Regions from separate parts of the Mesorhizobium koreense genome, predicted to be linked through region 2. Evidence: predicted binding sites of a transcription regulator. Region 2 holds the regulator's gene; each other region holds the start of a gene.
What was found. The regulator PhoB, encoded in region 2, activates phosphate uptake and scavenging genes when phosphate is short. The targets are predictions, from matches to a motif close to TGTCATNNANCTGTCAT.

Region 1 (6,060 bases), 1.6 Mb from region 2:
GCCGAGGTCGGAAACGACCTTGAATGTCGGCAGGATGCGCACCTCGACCGGCAGCATCAGCGTGATGAAGATCAACCAGAAGGCCAGTGACCGGAAGGGGAAGCGGAAATAGACGATCGCGAAGGCTGAGATGATCGAGATCGCGATCTTGCCGATGGCGATGGAGAGCGCCATGACAAGGCTGTTGAACATCATCAGGCCGATCGGCGGCGCGCCGGAGGTGGAGATGCCGGAGAACAGCACCTCCTTGTAGTTCTCGATCGTATGCGGGCCCGGCAGGAGCGGCACGATGCCGGAATAGAAATCGTTCGGCCCGCGCGTCGACGCAATAAGCGCGATATAGACGGGCAAGGCGACGACGGCCACGCCGAGGATCAGGATCGCGTGGCAGAAGAAATTCAACCAGGGTCTGTTTTCGATCATGCGCGCGCCTCAATACTGAACATTGCGCTCGATCCAGCGGAACTGGATGAAGGTAAGTGCGATCACGATGACCATCAGCACCACCGACTGCGTGGCGGAGGAGCCGATGTTCAGGCCGATGAAACCGTCCTGGAAAACCTTGTAGACAAGCGTGTTGGTGGCCTGCGCCGGGCCGCCCTGCGTCGTGGCGTGAATAACCGCGAAAGTGTCGAACATGGCGTAGACGGTGTTGATTACCAGCAGGAAGAAGGTCGTCGGCGACAGGAGAGGGAAAATGATGGTGAAGAAGCGTTTATAGGGCCCCGCCCCGTCGATCGCGGCGGCCTCGACAAGCGATTTCGGGATGGCCTGCAAACCTGCGACGAAGAACAGGAAATTATAGGAAATCTGCTTCCAGCTCGATGCGATGATGACGAGGATCATGGCGTCGAACCCCGATAGCGAGTGGTCCCAGTGATAATCGACGAAGCTGAGCAGATAGGGAAGGATCCCGATCGTCGGGTTGAACATGAACCACCACAGGATGCCGGCCACCGCCGGCGCCACGGCGTAAGGCCAGACGAGCAGCGTGGTGTAGACCTGGCTGGAGCGGATCGTGCGGTCGACCGCCAGCGCCAGGACGAGCGCCGAGATCAGGGATAGAAGCGCAACGCCGACCGCGAATACGAGCGTGACCCGAAGCGAGTTCTCATATGTCGGATCCGAAAACAGGCGGGCGTAATTGTCGAACCACACGAAGGTCGTTTTGAAGCCGAAGGCGTCTTCGCGCATGAACGACTGGCGCACCGCCTGCGCGGCGGGCCAAAGGAAGAAAATGACCGTGACCGCCATCTGCGGCAGAATGAGCAGATAGGGCAGCGTCTTGCTGCGGAAGAGGGTGCGCTTCGTCTGCATCTACCGACCCGGGGAGAGGAGATATGTGAAGCCCGCGCCTTGGCGCGGGCTTCGTGAAGGTCGATAGACTATTCGTTGGCCTTCTGGAATTCGGCGATCAGTTCGTTGCCCCGCTTGACGACGGCATCGAGCGCCTCCTGGCCGGTTTTCTTTCCTGCCAGCAAGCTCTGGAATTCCTCGTCGATGATCTGGCGCACCTGCACGTAGTTACCGAAGCGCAGGCCTTTCGAATTCGCCGTAGGCGGATTGAGCGTCATCTGCTTGATGGCGACGTCGGCACCCGGATTCTTCTCGTAATAGCCCTGCTTCTGGCCGAGTTCATAGGCAGCCTTGGTGATTGGCAGGTAGCCGGAGAACTGGTGCCAGTCGGCCTGGACTTCGGCCGAGGACAGGTAGTGGAAGAAGTCCGCCACGCCCTTGTAGTGATCCTTGTCCTTGCCCTGCAGGACCCACAGCGTTGCGCCGCCGATGATCGAATTCTGCGGAGCACCCTTTACGTCGGAATAGTATGGCAGCATGCCGATGCCGACATCGAAACCCTTGGAATTGGCAAGAATGTCGGCGCGCGAAGCCGAGGAGTTCATGTAGATGGCGCATTCCTGCGAATAGAATTTCGGTCCCGCATCATTGCCGCCCACGGGTCCGCCATACTGGAAGATGCCGTTGTCTTGCCACTTCTTCAGATTGTCCCAGTGCCGGGCCTGGATCGGACCGTTGAAGCTGAGGCGCGCGTCAAGCCCGCCGAAACCGTTCTCTTCCGTCCCGATCGGCAGATTGTGCCAGGCCGAGAAGTTTTCGAGCTGCACCCAGGAGATCCAGCCCGAGGTGAAGCCGCATTTGGCCGCACCCGAATCCATGATCTTCTTGGAATAGCTTTCGACATCTTCCCACGTCTTGGGCGGCGTATTGGGGTCGAGGCCGGCCTTCTTGAAGACGTTTTTGTTGTAATAGAGGATCGGCGTGGAGGAGTTGAACGGCAGCGACAGCATATTGCCGTTCGTATCGGTATAGTAGCCGACAACCGCCGCCAGGTAATCCTTGGGGTTGAACGCTTCGCCAGTGTCCTTCATGAGCTGGTAGACCGGATAGACGGCGCCCTTGGCGGCCATCATCGTGCCGGTGCCGACCTCGTAGACCTGCACGATGTCGGGCTGCTGGTGGGCACGGAAAGCCGCGATGGCGGCCGTCATGGTCTCGGGATAGCTGCCCTTGTAGGTCGGCACCACCTCGTAATTGTCCTGCGATTTGTTGTAGCCGGCCACGATGGCTTCGAGCTTCTGCCCGAGCGCGCCGCCCATTGCGTGCCACCACTGGATCTGGGTCTTCGCTTCGGCGACGACCGGCGACATCATCGCAAGCGCCGTTGCCGCGGCGAGAAGGGTTCGGAACTTCATGTTATTCTCTCCCATAGAAAGCCGTTTGATGCGGTTCGCTTATTGGTCGGCTTTTATTACGACCGGATGACAGCATCAGCCGAGGCCGATGTCTAGTCCAGACTTGCGCATAACCGAAATTAATCCGCGATTCAAACGCACCAAAAGCGAAGATCACAGTTCCGGCGGCGTCCATTCGAGTTGCACGTGCCCCGGATCGGCCCTGACACGGTCGAGCCAAGCCGTCACGGCCGGGTATGAGCCGAGGTCAAAACCGGCATATTCGGCGTCCTGCGTGTAGGCGAAGAGCGCGATATCGGCGACGGTGATGGACCGGCCGGCAATGAAAGGCGCCTTCGCCAATTGCGTCTCCATCACGCCGAGCGCCCTATTGCCACCGGCGAGCGTCTCGGCAAGCCTTTCCGGCGTGGCCATCGCGGCGCGTTCCGGATAGCGGACGAGCGCCCGGCGCACCGCGACATATGGTTCATGGCTGTACTGTTCGAAGAAGAGCCATTGGTGGACCACGCCGCGCCCGTAGCGATCGCTCGGCAGGAAACGCGTCCCTTCGGCCATATAAAGAAGTATTGCGTTCGATTCCCACAGGAGACGACCGTCCTCCAGTTCCAACAGAGGCACCTTGCCATTCGGATTCCGCGCCAGGAACGCGTCCGTCCGCGTCGAGCCGTCACGCGAACTGATTTCGACATGCCGGAACGGCAGGCCAAGCTTGGCGGCAAGCAGCCTCGGCTTGTAGCAATTGCCGCTGTCGAGTGAGCCGTAGAGGGTGATCATGACCGGCGTCTCCGTGGTGAAAGGCGGACTATGATCAACCTTGTCTGCGCGCCAAAATGAATATTTTTGCCGCACGGATCAACGCGGCTGATTGTTCTTACTTGAACAATTGGACCACGTTGGCATGCGGCTCGAGCAGCGTATCGATCCTGAGCGATGCGGGGTCGAAGACCGTGCCGGCGAGTTTCGGCCGCGAAAAGAGAAAGCCCTGCAGATAGTCGGCGTCCGCATCGATCGCGCACGCCAACTGCTCCGGCGTTTCAACACCTTCGATCAGGGCCTTCGCACCAAGGCCGTGCAGGCCGGTGACGAAAGACTTGAACAGGCCGGCGGCGGCCGGAACAGCAGCGATCTGGCGGAACCACGCGCCATCGATCTTGAGGATATCAGGTCGAAGCAATTTCACCCGCTCCAGGTCGGAATCGCCGACACCGAAATCATCGACCGCGAGCCGGATGCCATGGCGGCGCATCTCCTCCGTGATCCTGACGAGCGTGTCGATATCCTGCGCCTCGGTCTCGATGATCTCGCAGACGAGCAGGTGGCTGTCGAGCTGGATTTCGCCGTAGCGGCCGGCGATGAACTCCAGTTCCTTCACCGTCACCGCGAAATCGCTGTTGGTGCGGGGGTCGAAATTGAAGAAGAGAACCAGCCCCGGCTCGCCGATATTGCCGTAGTTCCTCAAATGCAGCGTGCGGCACATGCTCTCCACGAAGACCTCGTCCTCGGCAGGAATCGCTTCGAAAAGGGCTTCGGGCGGCATGGGCTGGCCGTCTTGGAACGGCATGACGAGCCCCTCGACGGCAAAGGGGCGCAACAACCCGTCCTCGCGGCGGAATATCTTCTGGTAGGCGCTCTTCAGGATGAAGTCGCCGTAGCGGCCGTACTCGATGCCGATCTCGTCGGCGACAATAGCGTCGCTGACACGCCGGGGATGCTTCATTTTCCAGTTTCCGGCGACCTGGCTGCCAAAAAGGCAGCCGTGAACCCCTGTTCCCCGGATTGTGGCAGGGAAGCTTTGACCAGCGGTTAATGACAGGGATTCAGTCCTGGTCCCGTCGATCGAGCCTTGCGATTCGGCGCGGGATCGGACATGAGAAACGCGGCAATTTTCCCCTTATGGAGACATTCCAATGGCCTTCCTCGCCGACGCTCTTTCACGCGTGAAGCCTTCCGCGACCATCGCGGTCAGCCAGAAGGCGCGCGACCTCAAGGCGAAAGGTCGGGATGTGATCGGTCTCGGCGCCGGCGAGCCGGATTTCGACACGCCCGACAACATCAAGAACGCCGCAATCGATGCGATCCGGCGCGGCGAAACCAAATACCCGCCGGTTTCGGGGATCGCGCCGCTGCGCGAGGCCATCGCGGCGAAGTTCAAGCGCGAGAACAATCTCGACTACAGGCCGGAGCAGACTATCGTCGGCACCGGCGGCAAGCAGATCCTGTTCAACGCGCTGATGGCGACGCTGAACCCCGGCGACGAGGTGGTGATCCCGCGCCCCTACTGGGTCAGCTACCCGGAGATGGTGGCGATCTGCAACGGCACGTCAGTCTATGCCGAGACCTCCATCGACAACGGCTTCAAGCTGACGCCGGAAGCCCTTGAAAAGGTCATCACGCCGAAGACCAAGTGGCTGATCTTCAACTCGCCGTCGAACCCCTCCGGCGCCGCCTACACCGAAGCGGAGTTGCGCGCGGTAGCCGACGTGCTCCTGAGGCATCCGAACGTCTGGGTGCTGACGGACGACATGTACGAGCACCTGACCTATGGCGATTTCACCTTCCGCACCATCGCGGAGGTAGAGCCGAAGCTCTACGAGCGCACACTGACCATGAACGGCGTGTCGAAGGCCTATGCCATGACCGGCTGGCGCATCGGCTACGCCGCCGGCCCGATCCAGCTCATCAAGGCGATGGACATGATCCAGGGCCAGCAGACCTCGGGCGCCTGCACCATCGCGCAATGGGCCTCGGTCGAGGCGCTGAACGGCCCGCAGGATTTCGTCGCGAAGAACAAGGCTATCTTCCAGAACCGCCGCGACCTCGTCGTATCGATGCTCAACCAGGCGCGCGGCATCACCTGCCCCGTGCCGGAAGGCGCCTTCTACGTTTACCCGTCTTGCGCGGCGCTGATCGGCAAGAAGGCTCCGTCCGGCAAGGTGATCGGCACCGACGAGGATTTCGTCACCGAACTTCTGGAAGCAGAAGGCGTTGCGGTCGTCCATGGCTCGGCCTTCGGTCTCGGGCCGAACTTCCGCATCTCCTACGCCACCTCGGAAGAGCTACTGGAAGAGGCCTGCATCCGCATCCAGCGCTTCACGACAGGCCTGAGTTGAGGCTTTCGGGGCGGGCAGCATCCGCCCCAGGCCGGCAATTCTTTTCACGCGAAAGACCGTTCAAAAGCCGTCACGTGCCGAGGCAAAAACAGTGATCGGCGAGCACCGGAGCGCAGCCGAGCGCCATTTGCAGCCCGGCCGCACGGCTTTATGGACGGTCTCTACTCCCCTTCGTCGGGGATTTTGAGCTTGTGCCCGCACGCCTTGCAATAGACCGCGTCGACGTCATGGCGCTGCAG
Region 2 (6,060 bases):
GAGGTTGCGCGGCGTCAAGAACAGCCCGCCCGTCAGGATATGGAAAACGATCCAGATAAGGGCCAGCGCCCCCACCATCCCGAGCATGCGGGTGTCGATTTCGGTCGCCCTGAGGAACGATTTCAGGGGACTGAGTTCCGCCGCCCGGGCGCGGTCGAGCGGCGCGGTCGAATCGGACATGGCTTCCTCCCCGCGCGGCAAAGCGAGCCACCGCGTCTGCCGCGCTAACTGCCATATTACGTGGCCGCCGCGGTTCTGGTCAAACCGCGGCGGCGCGATCTGTCGAAGCTCAGCCGCAGACCTTGACGGTTCCGGCCTTCACGCCCTGGCAGACTTCGTCCTTCTTGATCCAGCCGGCATCGATCACCACGTCGAGATTGTCCTTGGTGATCGGGAGCGGCTTCAGGAAGATCGAGTTCATCTCGACATGCTTCGGCCCGCCGTCGAATTTCTGGACGCCCGGTATCTCGGTCATCTTCTTGCCGTCGGCGAGCATGGAAGCGATTTCGGCCGCTTTCTTGCCGAGTTCGCGCGCATCCTTCCACACCGACACGGTCTGGGTACCGAGAGCGATACGGTTCAGCGCCGCATGGTCGCCGTCCTGTCCCGAAACCGGCACGGAGCCGGCAAGGCCCTGCGCGGCAAGTGCCGCGATCGCACCGCCGGCCGTGCCGTCATTGGAAGCGACCACCGCGTCGACCTTGTTGTTGTTGGTCGTCAGGAACTGCTCCATGTTCTTCTGGGCGTTCGCCGGCAGCCAGCCGTCTGTATAGGCCTCGCCGACATTCTTGATCTTGCCGGCATCCATGGCAGCCTTCAGCACTTCCATCTGGCCGGAAAACAGGAAATCCGCGTTCGGGTCGGCCGACGAGCCCTTGATGAAGACGTAATTGCCTTCCGGCTTCACGGCGAAGACCGCCTGCGCCTGCATGCGGCCGACTTCCTTGTTGTCGAAGGTGAGATAGAACGCTTCCGGATTCTCGATCAGCCGGTCATACCCGACTACCGGAATGCCTTCGTCCGTCGCTTTCTGGATGGCCGGGCCGATCGCCGAGGAGTCCTGGGCCAGCACGATGAGCGCGTTGGCGCCCTGCGAGATCAGGCTCTCGATGTCGCTCAACTGCTTTTCCGCAGAGGATTGGGCGTCAGCGGAAATATATTTATCGCCATCGGCCTCGAGCTGCTTCTTGATCGCGGCCTCGTCCGTCTTCCAGCGCTCTTCCTGGAAGTTCGACCAGGACACGCCGATGATCTTGTCCTTCGCCTGAGCAAACGTCGAGAACGAAAGCGTGATCGCGGCACCCGCCAGCAAGGCGGCCGTAAACTTTCCCATGATTTCCTCCCTGCGCCGAACCGGCGCGATGAATAGACCGTCGGTCTCTGGGAAGCTCTTTATTTCGAGCTTCGAAAAAAAGAATGACTCACTCTTTTATCCATGTCAATATACTTCACGCGCTGTCATGCGGCTCCGATCGGCCCCGGCTGGATCCGACGCCCGACGGCACGGGAGGAATTGTGTAAATGACGGTCGGAATCCGCCACGACGATCTCAGGCGGCGCAATCGTGCCATGATCATCTCCGCCGTCCGCCGCGCCCGGCAACCCTCGCGTACGGAGATCGCCGGAATTACGGGGCTCAGCCATTCCACCATTTCGGCGATTTCGGCCGACCTGATCGAGGAAGGCATTCTCACCGAGGTGAAGGGCGGGACGGCGGTGTCGAAACGCGGCCGGCCGCAGGTGGCTCTCGGCCTCAATCCCGAAACGAGTTCGGTCGTCACGATGCTGCTGGCGCTGAACACGCTTTCCGCGACGCTCCTCGACTATGCCGGGAATATCGTGGCGGCCGAGCAGTGCAGGCTGTCGACGATGACGCTTGCGCGGGACGAGCTGATCGCGGAGGCGGTCGGGATTGTCGGCCGCCTCGTCTCCAGAAGCGCCGCCGCCGGATCGAGGGTGATGCGCATTTCCTTTGCCGTGCAGGGCGTCGCCGATTCAGGCGGAGCGGCGATGCTCTGGTCGCCGATCACGCCGCACCGGAATATCCGCTTCGGGGATGCGCTGGAGAAGGCGTTCGGCCTTCCGGTCACGGTGGAGAACGATTGCAACATGACGGCGGTGGCGCTGCGCTGGCGCGACCCGGAGCGCTATCGCGACAATTTCGTCTCCGTGCTCCTGTCGAACGGTATCGGCATGGGCCTCTTCCTGAACGGCGAACTCTTCACAGGCACGCGCTCTTCCGGCGGCGAGTTCGGCCACATGATCCATATCCCGGACGGCGATCTCTGCCGCTGCGGACGGCGCGGCTGCATCGAGGCCTATGCCGGCAATTATGCGATCTGGCGCAACGCCCACGCCCTGCCCGACCGCGACCATTTCATCGCCGATATCGAGGACCGGGATATGCTGGCGCTCGCCGAGGCGGCGCGTACGCATGACGGACCGGAGCGGAGAGCCTACGCGCAAGCCGGGGAGGCGATCGGCCTTGGCCTCGGCAGCCTGTTCGCGCTGATCGATCCGGCGCCCGTCGCGATGGTCGGTATCGGCGCGCGCGCCTTCGACCTGATCGAGGGACCGATGCGCGCCGCGATCGCGAGGACCGTCGGCGGCCAGCACGAGGAAGCGATATCGTTCGCCACCGAGCCGGACCAGCTTTCACTTATCCGCGAAGGCTGCGCCATGCGCGCGCTGACCTTCCTCGACCAGGAGGTTTTCGCCGCCGGAAACCCGCCCTCCGTGGCCGCACGCGGGAGGGCGGTTGCCTGAAGCCGCAGGACGCTGGTCAGCTCTCCTGAATGGAATAGCCGGCGCCGCGGATCGTGCGGATGACGTCCGGCAAGCGGCCGTCATTGACCGCCTTGCGCAGGCGCCCGACATGGACGTCGACCGTGCGCTCGTCGATATAGATGGTTTCGCCCCACACATTGTCGAGCAACTGGCCGCGCGAGAAGACGCGGCCGGGGCTGCGCATAAGGAATTCGAGCAGGCGGAATTCGGTCGGGCCGAGCCTGATCTCGGCCTCCCCGCGATAGACGCGATGCGTCTCGCGATCGAGTACGATGTCGCCGACCTTGAGCACGTTTGAAAGTGTCTCGGGTTTCGCCCGCCGCAGGAGCGCCCGCACGCGTGCCACGAATTCGGGCATGGAGAACGGCTTGACGAGATAGTCGTCGGCGCCGGTCGAGAGCCCGCGCACCCGGTCGCTTTCCTCGCCGCGCGCCGTCAGCATGATCACCGGCAGGCGTTCGGTCTCGGGTCTTATGCGGAGCCGGCGGCAAAGCTCGATGCCGGAGATGCTTGGCAGCATCCAGTCGAGCACGAGAAGGTCCGGCACGTTCTCCCTCAGCCTGATCTCGGCTTCGTCGCCGCGCATGACCGTTTCGACCTGGTAGCCTTCGGACTCCAGATTGTAGCGCAGGAGCACGGAGAGCGGCTCTTCGTCCTCCACCACCAGGATTTTCGGTGCGATCATCGGCATCGGCCTGTCTGCTATTCCGCCAGTACGTTCGCCGTTTCGTCCTGCTTCGGCCGGTCGGGCGAAAGTTGCCGGCCCGTGACGATATAATAGCCGTTTTCCGCGATATTGGTCACATGGTCCCCGATCCGCTCGAGGTTCTTGGCGCAGAACAGGAGATGCGTGCAGGCAGTGATGTTGCGCGGGTCCTCCATCATATAGGTCAGAAGTTCGCGGAAGACCGCCGTATACTGGATGTCGATCTTCTCGTCGTCGCTGCGCAATCCGCTCAACCCCTCCGCATCGCGCTCCTCGTATTTGCGCACGACCCCCTCGACCTGCCCGAGGACGAGATCGGTCATGGCGTCGATGCCATGGGCGAACCGGCGCGGCGGCACCGCCTCGCCCACCGCGCCGACGCGCTTGGCGATGTTCTTGGCCAGATCGCCGATCCGCTCCAGGTCGGCTGCCATGCGGATGGCGCCCACCACCGAACGCAGATCGCCCGCCACCGGCTGGCGGCGTGCGATCAGCGTGATCGCCCGCTCGTCGAGATCGCGCTGCATGGCGTCCATCACCGCGTCCTGCGACACGACGTGGTGGGCGAGCGGGTTGTCGAGGTCGAGCAGCGCGCGGGTCGCCGATCCGACCATCGCGGCGGCGAGGTCGCCCATCTCGTGGATCAGCCGGTCGACGGCCTTCAGATCCTCGTCGAAAGCGGTGACGGTATGCTCTCTCATGATCCGGTCCCTGTGAAGGCGGGGCTAGCCGAAGCGGCCCGTGATGTAGTCCTGGGTGCGCTTGTCATGCGGCGAGGTGAAGATCTGCTCGGTGTCGCCGAATTCGATGAGTTCACCGAGATACATGAAGGCCGTGCGGGCCGACACGCGGGCGGCCTGCTGCATGTTGTGGGTGACGATGACGATCGTGTAGTCGGCCTGCAATTCGTCGATCAACTCCTCGATCTTCGCGGTCGAGAGCGGGTCGAGCGCGGAGGCCGGTTCATCGAGCAGGATCACCTCCGGCTTCACCGCGACCGTGCGCGCGATGCAGAGCCGCTGCTGCTGGCCGCCGGAGAGGCTGAGTCCGCTGGCGTTGAGCTTGTCCTTCACCTCGGTCCAGAGCGCGGCGCGCTTCAGCGCTTCCTCGACCCTACCGTCGATTTCGGACCTCGGCAGTTTCTCGTAGAGCCGGATGCCGAAGGCGATGTTTTCGTAGATGGTCATCGGAAAGGGCGTCGGCTTCTGGAAGACCATGCCGACCTGGGCGCGAAGCAGGTTCAGGTCCTGCCCTTTGTCGAGGATGTTGCGGCCGTCGAGGAGCACCTCGCCTTCGGCCCGCTGCTTCGGATAGAGTTCGTAGATGCGGTTGAAGACGCGCAGAAGCGTCGATTTCCCGCAGCCGGAAGGCCCGATGAAGGCGGTCACGCTCTTCGCCGGCAGCGACAGCGATATATCCTTCAGCGCCCGCGTCCGGTCGTAGAAGAAATTGAGGTTGCTCACCTCGAGCTTCACCTCTTCGGCGGCCGGCCGGCTGGCGGCGATGGATGTCGGCGACAGCATTTGTGTCATCTGTCCTCTCTCCGGACGGTAAGGGCGCGTGCGACGATGCTCAACATCAGCACGGCGAAGGTGATGATCAGCGCGCCGGTCCATGCCAATTGCTGCCATTCCTCATAGGGGCTGAGCGCAAACTGGAAGATGGTCACCGGCAGGCTGGCCATCGGCGCGTTGACGTTGCTCGACCAGAACTGGTTGTTGAGCGCGGTGAACAGGAGCGGCGCCGTCTCGCCCGAAATGCGCGCGATCGCCAGCAACACGCCGGTGACGATGCCCGACAGCGCGGCACGGTAGGCAACAGATCGGATGACGATCCAGCGCGGCGCGCCGATGGCCGTGCCCGCTTCGCGCAGCGCGTTCGGCACGAGGTTCAGCATGTCTTCCGTCGTGCGCACCACCACCGGCATCACCAGTATGGCGAGCGCGAAGGCGCCGGCGAGCGCCGAGAAATGCCCCAACGGCCGCACCATGATCTCGTAGATGAACAGGCCGACGACGATGGAAGGGGCGGAAAGCAGGATATCGTTGATGAAGCGCACCACGACGGTGAGCTTCGAGAAACGGCCGTATTCGGCCATGTAGGTGCCGGCGAGGATGCCGACCGGCGTGCCGACCGCGATGGCGATCGCGGTCATGACGACGCTGCCGGCGATGGCGTTGAGGAGCCCTCCCGCTTCGCCCGGCGGCGGCGTCATCTCGGTGAACACGGCAAACGACAGGCCGGCAGTCCCCTTCCAGACCAGCGCACCCAGAATGAGCGCCAGCCAGGCGAGCCCTATTGCCGCCGCGACCATGCTCAGCCCCATCATCAGGGCGTTGCGGGCCTTGCGGCGATTGTGGCGCGAAGATGCGGCTGCCATCGTTCGAACGCTCCCTCTCAGCTTCCGGCGCGACGCTCGATCCGCATCAGCATGAAGCGGGACGCGGCGAGGATCAGGAAGGTGATGACAAACAGGATGAGACCGAGCGCGATCAACGAGGATGTGTAGAGCTCGCCGTCGGCCTCGGTGAATTCATTGGCGATCGAGGCCGAGATGGTGGTGCCCG
Region 3 (6,060 bases), 1.7 Mb from region 2:
TCGGCGGTGCGCGTCGTCGTCGCCACTGCCGCGACCCGCTGGAAGAACTTTCGGATGGACACTGCATTGGTCGTATCGTCGGCGCCCTGGTCGATGACCTTGAGCACGTCGAGCGGCCCGAGGATGGAGGCGGTGACCTGCACGCCGCCCGTGCCCCAGCCATAGGGCATAGGCATCTCGCGGCTGGCGAAGGGCACCTGGTAGCCGGGAATGGCGATCGCCTTCAGGATGGCGCGCCGGATCATGCGTTTGGTCTGATCGTCCAGATAGGCGAAGTTGTAGGTTGGCGCGTTCATTCGGCGGCCTCCTGCACTTCGCCAGCCGGAACATCATCGGGCCGGCTATCCGCCTGACGCGCTGCATGTTCGGCGCGCATCGTGCGAACGAGGCCGAGTTCCGCCTGGAAATCCACGTAGTGGGGTAGCTTCAGATGCTCGACGAAGCCGGTCGCTTGCACGTTGTCGCAATGGGAGATGACGAATTCCTGGTCCTGCGGCGGCGCTACGATATCTTCGCCGAGTTCTTCCGCCCGCAGCGCCCGGTCGCACAGCGCCATCGCCATCGCCTTGCGCTCCGATTGCCCGAAGACCAGCCCGTAGCCGCGCGTGAACTGAGGCGGCGCCTTGGCGCTGCCCTTGAACTGGTTCACCATCTGGCATTCGGTGACCTGGACGCGGCCGAGAGGCACGGCGAAACCAAGTTCCGGGACGAGTGTCTCGACTTCGACTTCGCCGATACGGATTTCGCCGGCGAAGGGATGCGAGCGGGCGTATCCGCGCTGCGTCGAATAGCCGAGCGCCAGAAGGAAGCCCTCGTCGCCACGCGCGAGGCTCTGCAGCCGCATGGCGCGCGACAGCGGAAATTCCATCGGATTCTGATTGATGTCGCCTGGTTCGGCTGGCGAGAGATCGCCGTTGGTCTCGATAAGTCCCTCGGTGCTGAGGATATCGGCGACGCTCGCGACCACCTCGGGCGTTCCTTCACGCGTCCTGCCAGTCTCGACTTCCGGATCGCCGTCCAACTCCTCATCGAGCAGGCGATGCGTGTAGTCGAATGTCGGGCCGAGCAACTGCCCGCCGGGCAGGTCCTTGTAGCAGGCGGAGATGCGGCGCTCGACCAGCATCTGCCCGGTCTCGACCGGCTCGGCATAGCCGAAGCGCGGCAGCGTCGTGCGATAGGCGCGGACGAGAAAGATCGCCTCTATCAGGTCGCCGCGTGCTTGCTTGATGGCGAGCGCCGCCAGCCTGCGATCGTAGAGGGAGCCTTCGCTCATCACCCGGTCTACCCCGAGGGCAAGCTGCTCCGTGATCTGGTCGAGGGTCAGAGCCGGAACCGAGCGGTCGCCGCGCCGGCGGTCGGCCAGCAGGCGATGGGCGTTGTCGATGGCGGCTTCGCCACCCTTGACGGCGACATACATCGATCAGCCCTCCGCCGGGACCAGCCGCGCCGAGCGCGGCAGGCAAGCGAGCGCATTTCCCGCCGTGAGAATGAGGTCCAGGCCGCAAGGAAAGCGCTTATGGTTGGCGTGCCACTGCTCGGCGAAATCAACGGGCAATCCGCGAGGCGCGATCGTCACCCGGTCCTTGATGCCCGGTCCCCGGAAGGTCAGGGGCGCACCGCCATCAAGACCTTCAAGCTGTAGCACCAGCGTGGCGGAGCGATCCGGATATTCCTGCAATCCCTGGGCGAAGCGCTCGAACGGAGGCATGGATGAGGGATCGGCAACCAGTGCGAAGGCAGCCTCGGACATCGAAGCCGTTGAGCGCGCCCCAGTATGAAAGGCCAGCCACGATCTCAGCGCTTCGCCGTCGAGCGGGCCATCCAGCCAGTATGGCGTGTCGGCATCGATCAGCGTGCAGGCGATGGCGCCCGCCGCGCGATCCAGCGGCGCCGGCGGAGTCACCCTTGCATCCATGCGCGCGACGCTGCCCGGCCTCGCCATGGCATCCATCAAGGCCCGGAACACCGATTGTGCGTCGAGCACCGGATTGGAAAAGCCGCCCTCGAGCGCATTCGCCTCGGCAAGCATCAATCTTCTCCCCGGACCATGGTGAAGAAATCGACACGCGTCGCCGCGGTCTGGCTGCGGCGCGTCTCGTCGGAGGCCTGTAGTTCCAGCCTGATCGACTCGATCAGGTCCTGGTCGATGCGGGCGGCCATGCCCGCGTCGTGGCACACCGCGTCGATGACGGCGGACAATTCGGCCTTGGCGGGCTCGCGTCCCAGCATCATCGCGTGGCCGACGGCTCCGTCCTCCAGTTTCACGCTGGCGCGTGTGACGGTCGCCTCGCCGATATTGAAGGCTTCACCTGTACCGCCGATACGGCCGCGCAGCATGACAAGGCCGAACTCCGGTCCGCGTAGCAGTCCATAGTCGGGATCGATGCCGAGTACCGACCAGCGTTCCTGCAATCTGGCATTGGTGCTGCGCGCCAGGACACCCATGCGGTCTTTTCTCGCGGCGATGGTTTCGGCTGTAGTCATGTTCACCAAAATTCATCTATTGATATAGACAATTAGATAAGCTATTTCTTTTCTACCGGCCTTCGATGACGGGCAGATGACAGGTCGGAAAGAGGTGATGGATGGCAGGATCGGCCGGCTTGCAGCGAGGCGCGGGCGTGTCGCTGTGGCGGCAGATCGCCGATCGCATACGCCTGGGCATCGCGGCCGATCTCGCGGACCAGAACGGGCGGCTGCCGCCGGAAACCGAGCTTGCCGAGCGCTTCGGGGTCAATCGCCATACGGTCCGCGCGGCGATCTCGGCATTGGCGCATGAAGGCGTGCTCCAAGCCGCGCAGGGGAGGGGCACCTATGTGCGCAGGCAGAGGCGGCTGGTCTATCCGATCGGAGAAAAGACTCGGTTCTCCGCCGGGCTGGAAGGCCAGAGCCACGACCTCAGGAGCGAACTTCTTGGCCACCGAAGCGAGGCCGCATCGACGGAAGTCGCCGAGGCGCTTGACCTACAGCCGGGCGAGGAGACCGTTCGCCTCGAGGTCCTTGGAAGCGCCGACGGCACGCCCGTGTCCCGCGCCACCTTCTGGTTCGGCGCTACTCGGTTTCCCGACATTGCCGGACATTTCGCCCGGACCGGATCTATTACAGAAGCCCTGACGCGCTCGGGTATCGCCGACTACAGCCGTGCGTCCACGACCGTCGAGGCCCGTCATGCCGACGAGGCGGATACGCGGGAACTGCGATTGTCGCCCGGTGCCATCGTACTCTTCACGCGCGCGGTGAACGTCGATCCGGATGGCTCCCCGATCCAATACTCGCTGACCCGATTCGCAGCCGATCGCATGACGCTTTTGATCCAGCCCCACGACGGTCGGGAGCGGACGATCCGGGTTAGAGGGCAGGCTGACGCACCACGCCTCCTTAGGGCCGATCGTCTTGGCTTTTGCGAGGCCCGTGCCTGTCATTCGCGTGTCATCGCTCGCTGCTGAAAAGCAGCTCATGATCGATAACCGCTCAAGTGATTCGGAAGAGCCCGGGCAGTCCAATCGGTACCGGAGCCTCTTCATCTCCGACCTGCATCTGGGCACGAAGGGCGCACAGGCGGAAGCTCTTCTGGAGTTCCTGCGCGAGCACGATGCCGAGACGATCTACCTCGTCGGCGATATCGTCGACGGGTGGCGGTTGCGCTCTTCCTGGTACTGGCCACAGGCGCACAATGACGTCATCCAGAAGCTCCTGCGCAAGGCGCGAAAGGGTGCTCGCATCGTTTATGTGCCAGGCAACCATGATGAGTTCCTGCGCGAATTCTGCGGCCTGCATTTCGGGGATATCGAGATCGCCGAAACCACCATGCATGACGCCGCCGACGGAAGGCGCTACCTCGTCATGCATGGCGACACGTTCGACCTCGTCGTGCGCCATGCAAGATGGTTGGCGTTCCTCGGCGATTGGGCCTACGTGGCCGCGCTCGCCTTGTCGACGCGCATCAACATCGTCCGACGCCGACTGGGTTTCACCTATTGGTCGTTGTCGGCATGGGCAAAAGCCAGGGTGAAAAACGCGGTAAGCTTTATCGGCCGCTTCGAGGAAACGCTTGCCGCCGAGGCGAAACGGCACGGTGTCGACGGCGTCATCTGTGGACACATCCATTCCGCCGCCATGCGCGATTTCGGCGGCTCCACCTACATCAACACCGGGGATTGGGTAGAGAGCTGCACCGCCGTCGTCGAGCATCGCGACGGCCGCATGGAGATCATCCGCTGGCAGGAGTTCAGTCGCGTTCTCAATGCAAGCCGGACGCCATCAATGGCGCTGCCCTGGCGACGAGCGGCATGAGAGTCGGGGAAATGGGCATCCTGAAGGTCACTGACGCCGGGCACTTCCGGTTCCGGATCAAGGCTCGCCGATACGCATGACCAAAATCGAGGGCAGGAGCAATGACAGCATCGACGGTTGCCTTTGACAGGGGAAGCACGGGCACGCGACTGCATGACGCCGTCCGCCGCAACCCACTTTTCTCGCAGGCCGGTCTCGCCGAATATGCCTTCGCGCGGCTTTTCAGGAAACTCGTCTACACCCAGATCTGGGAGGATCCCGATGTCGACATGGAGGCGCTGGCGATCGTGCCGGGCGACCGCATCGTCACCATCGCATCGGGCGGCTGCAATGTTCTTTCCTATCTGATCGCCGATCCGGCGAGGATCGAGGCGGTGGACCTCAATCCCGCCCATGTGGCTTTCAACCGACTGAAGCTTGCCGCCCTCGGCGCGTTGCCTGGCTACGAGGAATTCTATCGCTTCTATGGCAGGGCCGACGATCGGGCGAATATCGGTGCCTATGAGCAATTCATCCGGCCTATCCTCGACCCAGAGACGCGCTCCTATTGGGAGAAGCGGAGGTTTTCCGGCCGCCGGCGCATCACGATCTTTCATCGTGACCTCTATCGGCACGGCCTGCTGGGTCAGTTCATCGGATGCGGCCATCTCGTGGCACGCCTCTACGGCGTCGACCCGCGGAGGCTGCTCCTTGCGACGACGATGGAGGAGCAGAGGCGCATCTTCGAAGAGACGCTGGCGCCTCTATTCGACAAGAGGCTGGTGCGCTGGGCCACCAGGTGCAAATCCTCGCTGTTCGGTCTTGGCATTCCGCCGCAGCAATACCAGGCGCTCGTCGGCCCTGGACAGGCCGACATGACGACGGTTCTGCGTCAACGCCTGGAACGGCTTGCCTGCGATTTCCCGTTCTCGGAAAATTACTTCGCCTGGCAGGCCTTCGGCCGCATCTATGGCGACGGCAATGGCGCGCCATTGCCGCCCTATCTGTCTCGCGCCAACTTCGAGACGATCCGCGCCAGGGTCGAACGCATTTCGATCGAAAACATATCCGTAACGGAACTGCTCGCGGTCAAACCCGCATCTTCGGTCGATCGGTTCGTTCTGCTTGACGCACAGGACTGGATGTCGGACGTGCAATTGAACGCGCTCTGGTTCGAGATTACCCGGACGGCAGCACCTGGCGCCCGCGTCATCTTTCGCACGGCTGGCGAAGAAAACCTATTGGCCGGTCGCGTTGACGCCTCCCTGCTGCGGCGTTGGGATTATCGCGAGGCCGAGTCGAAAGCGCTCCATGCGCGTGACCGTTCGTCGATCTATGGAGGTTTCCACCTCCACGTTCTGAAGGATTGATCGTCATGGAAGAAGCGCTGGATCATGGCGCGTTGATGGACCGCATCTACCGCTGGCAACGCCGCTACGGCTTCTATGATGCGACGCGGAAATATTACCTCCTTGCCCGCGATCCGATGATCGAAGGGCTAAATCCGCCTGCGGGCGGCACGGCCCTGGAGATCGGCTGCGGCACCGGACGCAATCTCGTCCAGGCCGCGCGGCGCTATCCCGAGGTCGAATTCCACGGCATCGACATTTCGCGGGAGATGCTCAATGCCGCCTGTAACGCCATTTCGCGTCGCGGCTTGCAGGGCAGGGTTCGTCTGGCCCGGGCGGATGCCGCCGGTTTCAATCCGGCGACAACTTTCGGCCGTGCCAGCTACGATCGGATATTCGTATCGTATGCGGTATCGATGATCCCGCAATGGCGGGCCGT

Region 1: the regulator PhoB is predicted to act here: its motif matches at 2,767-2,783, upstream of ugpB (sn-glycerol-3-phosphate ABC transporter substrate-binding protein UgpB).
Region 3: the regulator PhoB is predicted to act here: its motif matches at 2,550-2,566, upstream of phnF (phosphonate metabolism transcriptional regulator PhnF).

The regions. Positions count from the first base shown of each region.
Region 1 covers NZ_CP134228.1:2,438,034-2,444,093, reverse strand. The annotation lists gene ugpE (sn-glycerol-3-phosphate ABC transporter permease UgpE) at 1-423, opposite strand, end outside; gene ugpA (sn-glycerol-3-phosphate ABC transporter permease UgpA) at 433-1,317, opposite strand; gene ugpB (sn-glycerol-3-phosphate ABC transporter substrate-binding protein UgpB) at 1,386-2,711, opposite strand; gene RBH77_RS11580 (glutathione S-transferase family protein) at 2,865-3,485, opposite strand; gene RBH77_RS11575 (EAL domain-containing protein) at 3,583-4,428, opposite strand; gene RBH77_RS11570 (pyridoxal phosphate-dependent aminotransferase) at 4,619-5,821, shown strand; gene RBH77_RS11565 (ion channel) at 5,983-6,060, opposite strand, start outside.
Region 2 covers NZ_CP134228.1:869,882-875,941, reverse strand. The annotation lists gene RBH77_RS04095 (sugar ABC transporter permease) at 1-180, opposite strand, end outside; gene xylF (D-xylose ABC transporter substrate-binding protein) at 290-1,333, opposite strand; gene RBH77_RS04085 (ROK family protein) at 1,522-2,766, shown strand; gene phoB (phosphate regulon transcriptional regulator PhoB) at 2,783-3,472, opposite strand; gene phoU (phosphate signaling complex protein PhoU) at 3,490-4,194, opposite strand; gene pstB (phosphate ABC transporter ATP-binding protein PstB) at 4,219-5,025, opposite strand; gene pstA (phosphate ABC transporter permease PstA) at 5,022-5,873, opposite strand; gene pstC (phosphate ABC transporter permease subunit PstC) at 5,891-6,060, opposite strand, start outside.
Region 3 covers NZ_CP134228.1:4,224,587-4,230,646, reverse strand. The annotation lists gene RBH77_RS20130 (alpha-D-ribose 1-methylphosphonate 5-phosphate C-P-lyase PhnJ) at 1-296, opposite strand, end outside; gene RBH77_RS20125 (carbon-phosphorus lyase complex subunit) at 293-1,417, opposite strand; gene phnH (phosphonate C-P lyase system protein PhnH) at 1,421-2,029, opposite strand; gene phnG (phosphonate C-P lyase system protein PhnG) at 2,029-2,484, opposite strand; gene phnF (phosphonate metabolism transcriptional regulator PhnF) at 2,586-3,446, shown strand; gene RBH77_RS20105 (UDP-2,3-diacylglucosamine diphosphatase) at 3,457-4,293, shown strand; gene RBH77_RS20100 (BtaA family protein) at 4,395-5,642, shown strand; gene RBH77_RS20095 (class I SAM-dependent methyltransferase) at 5,648-6,060, shown strand, end outside.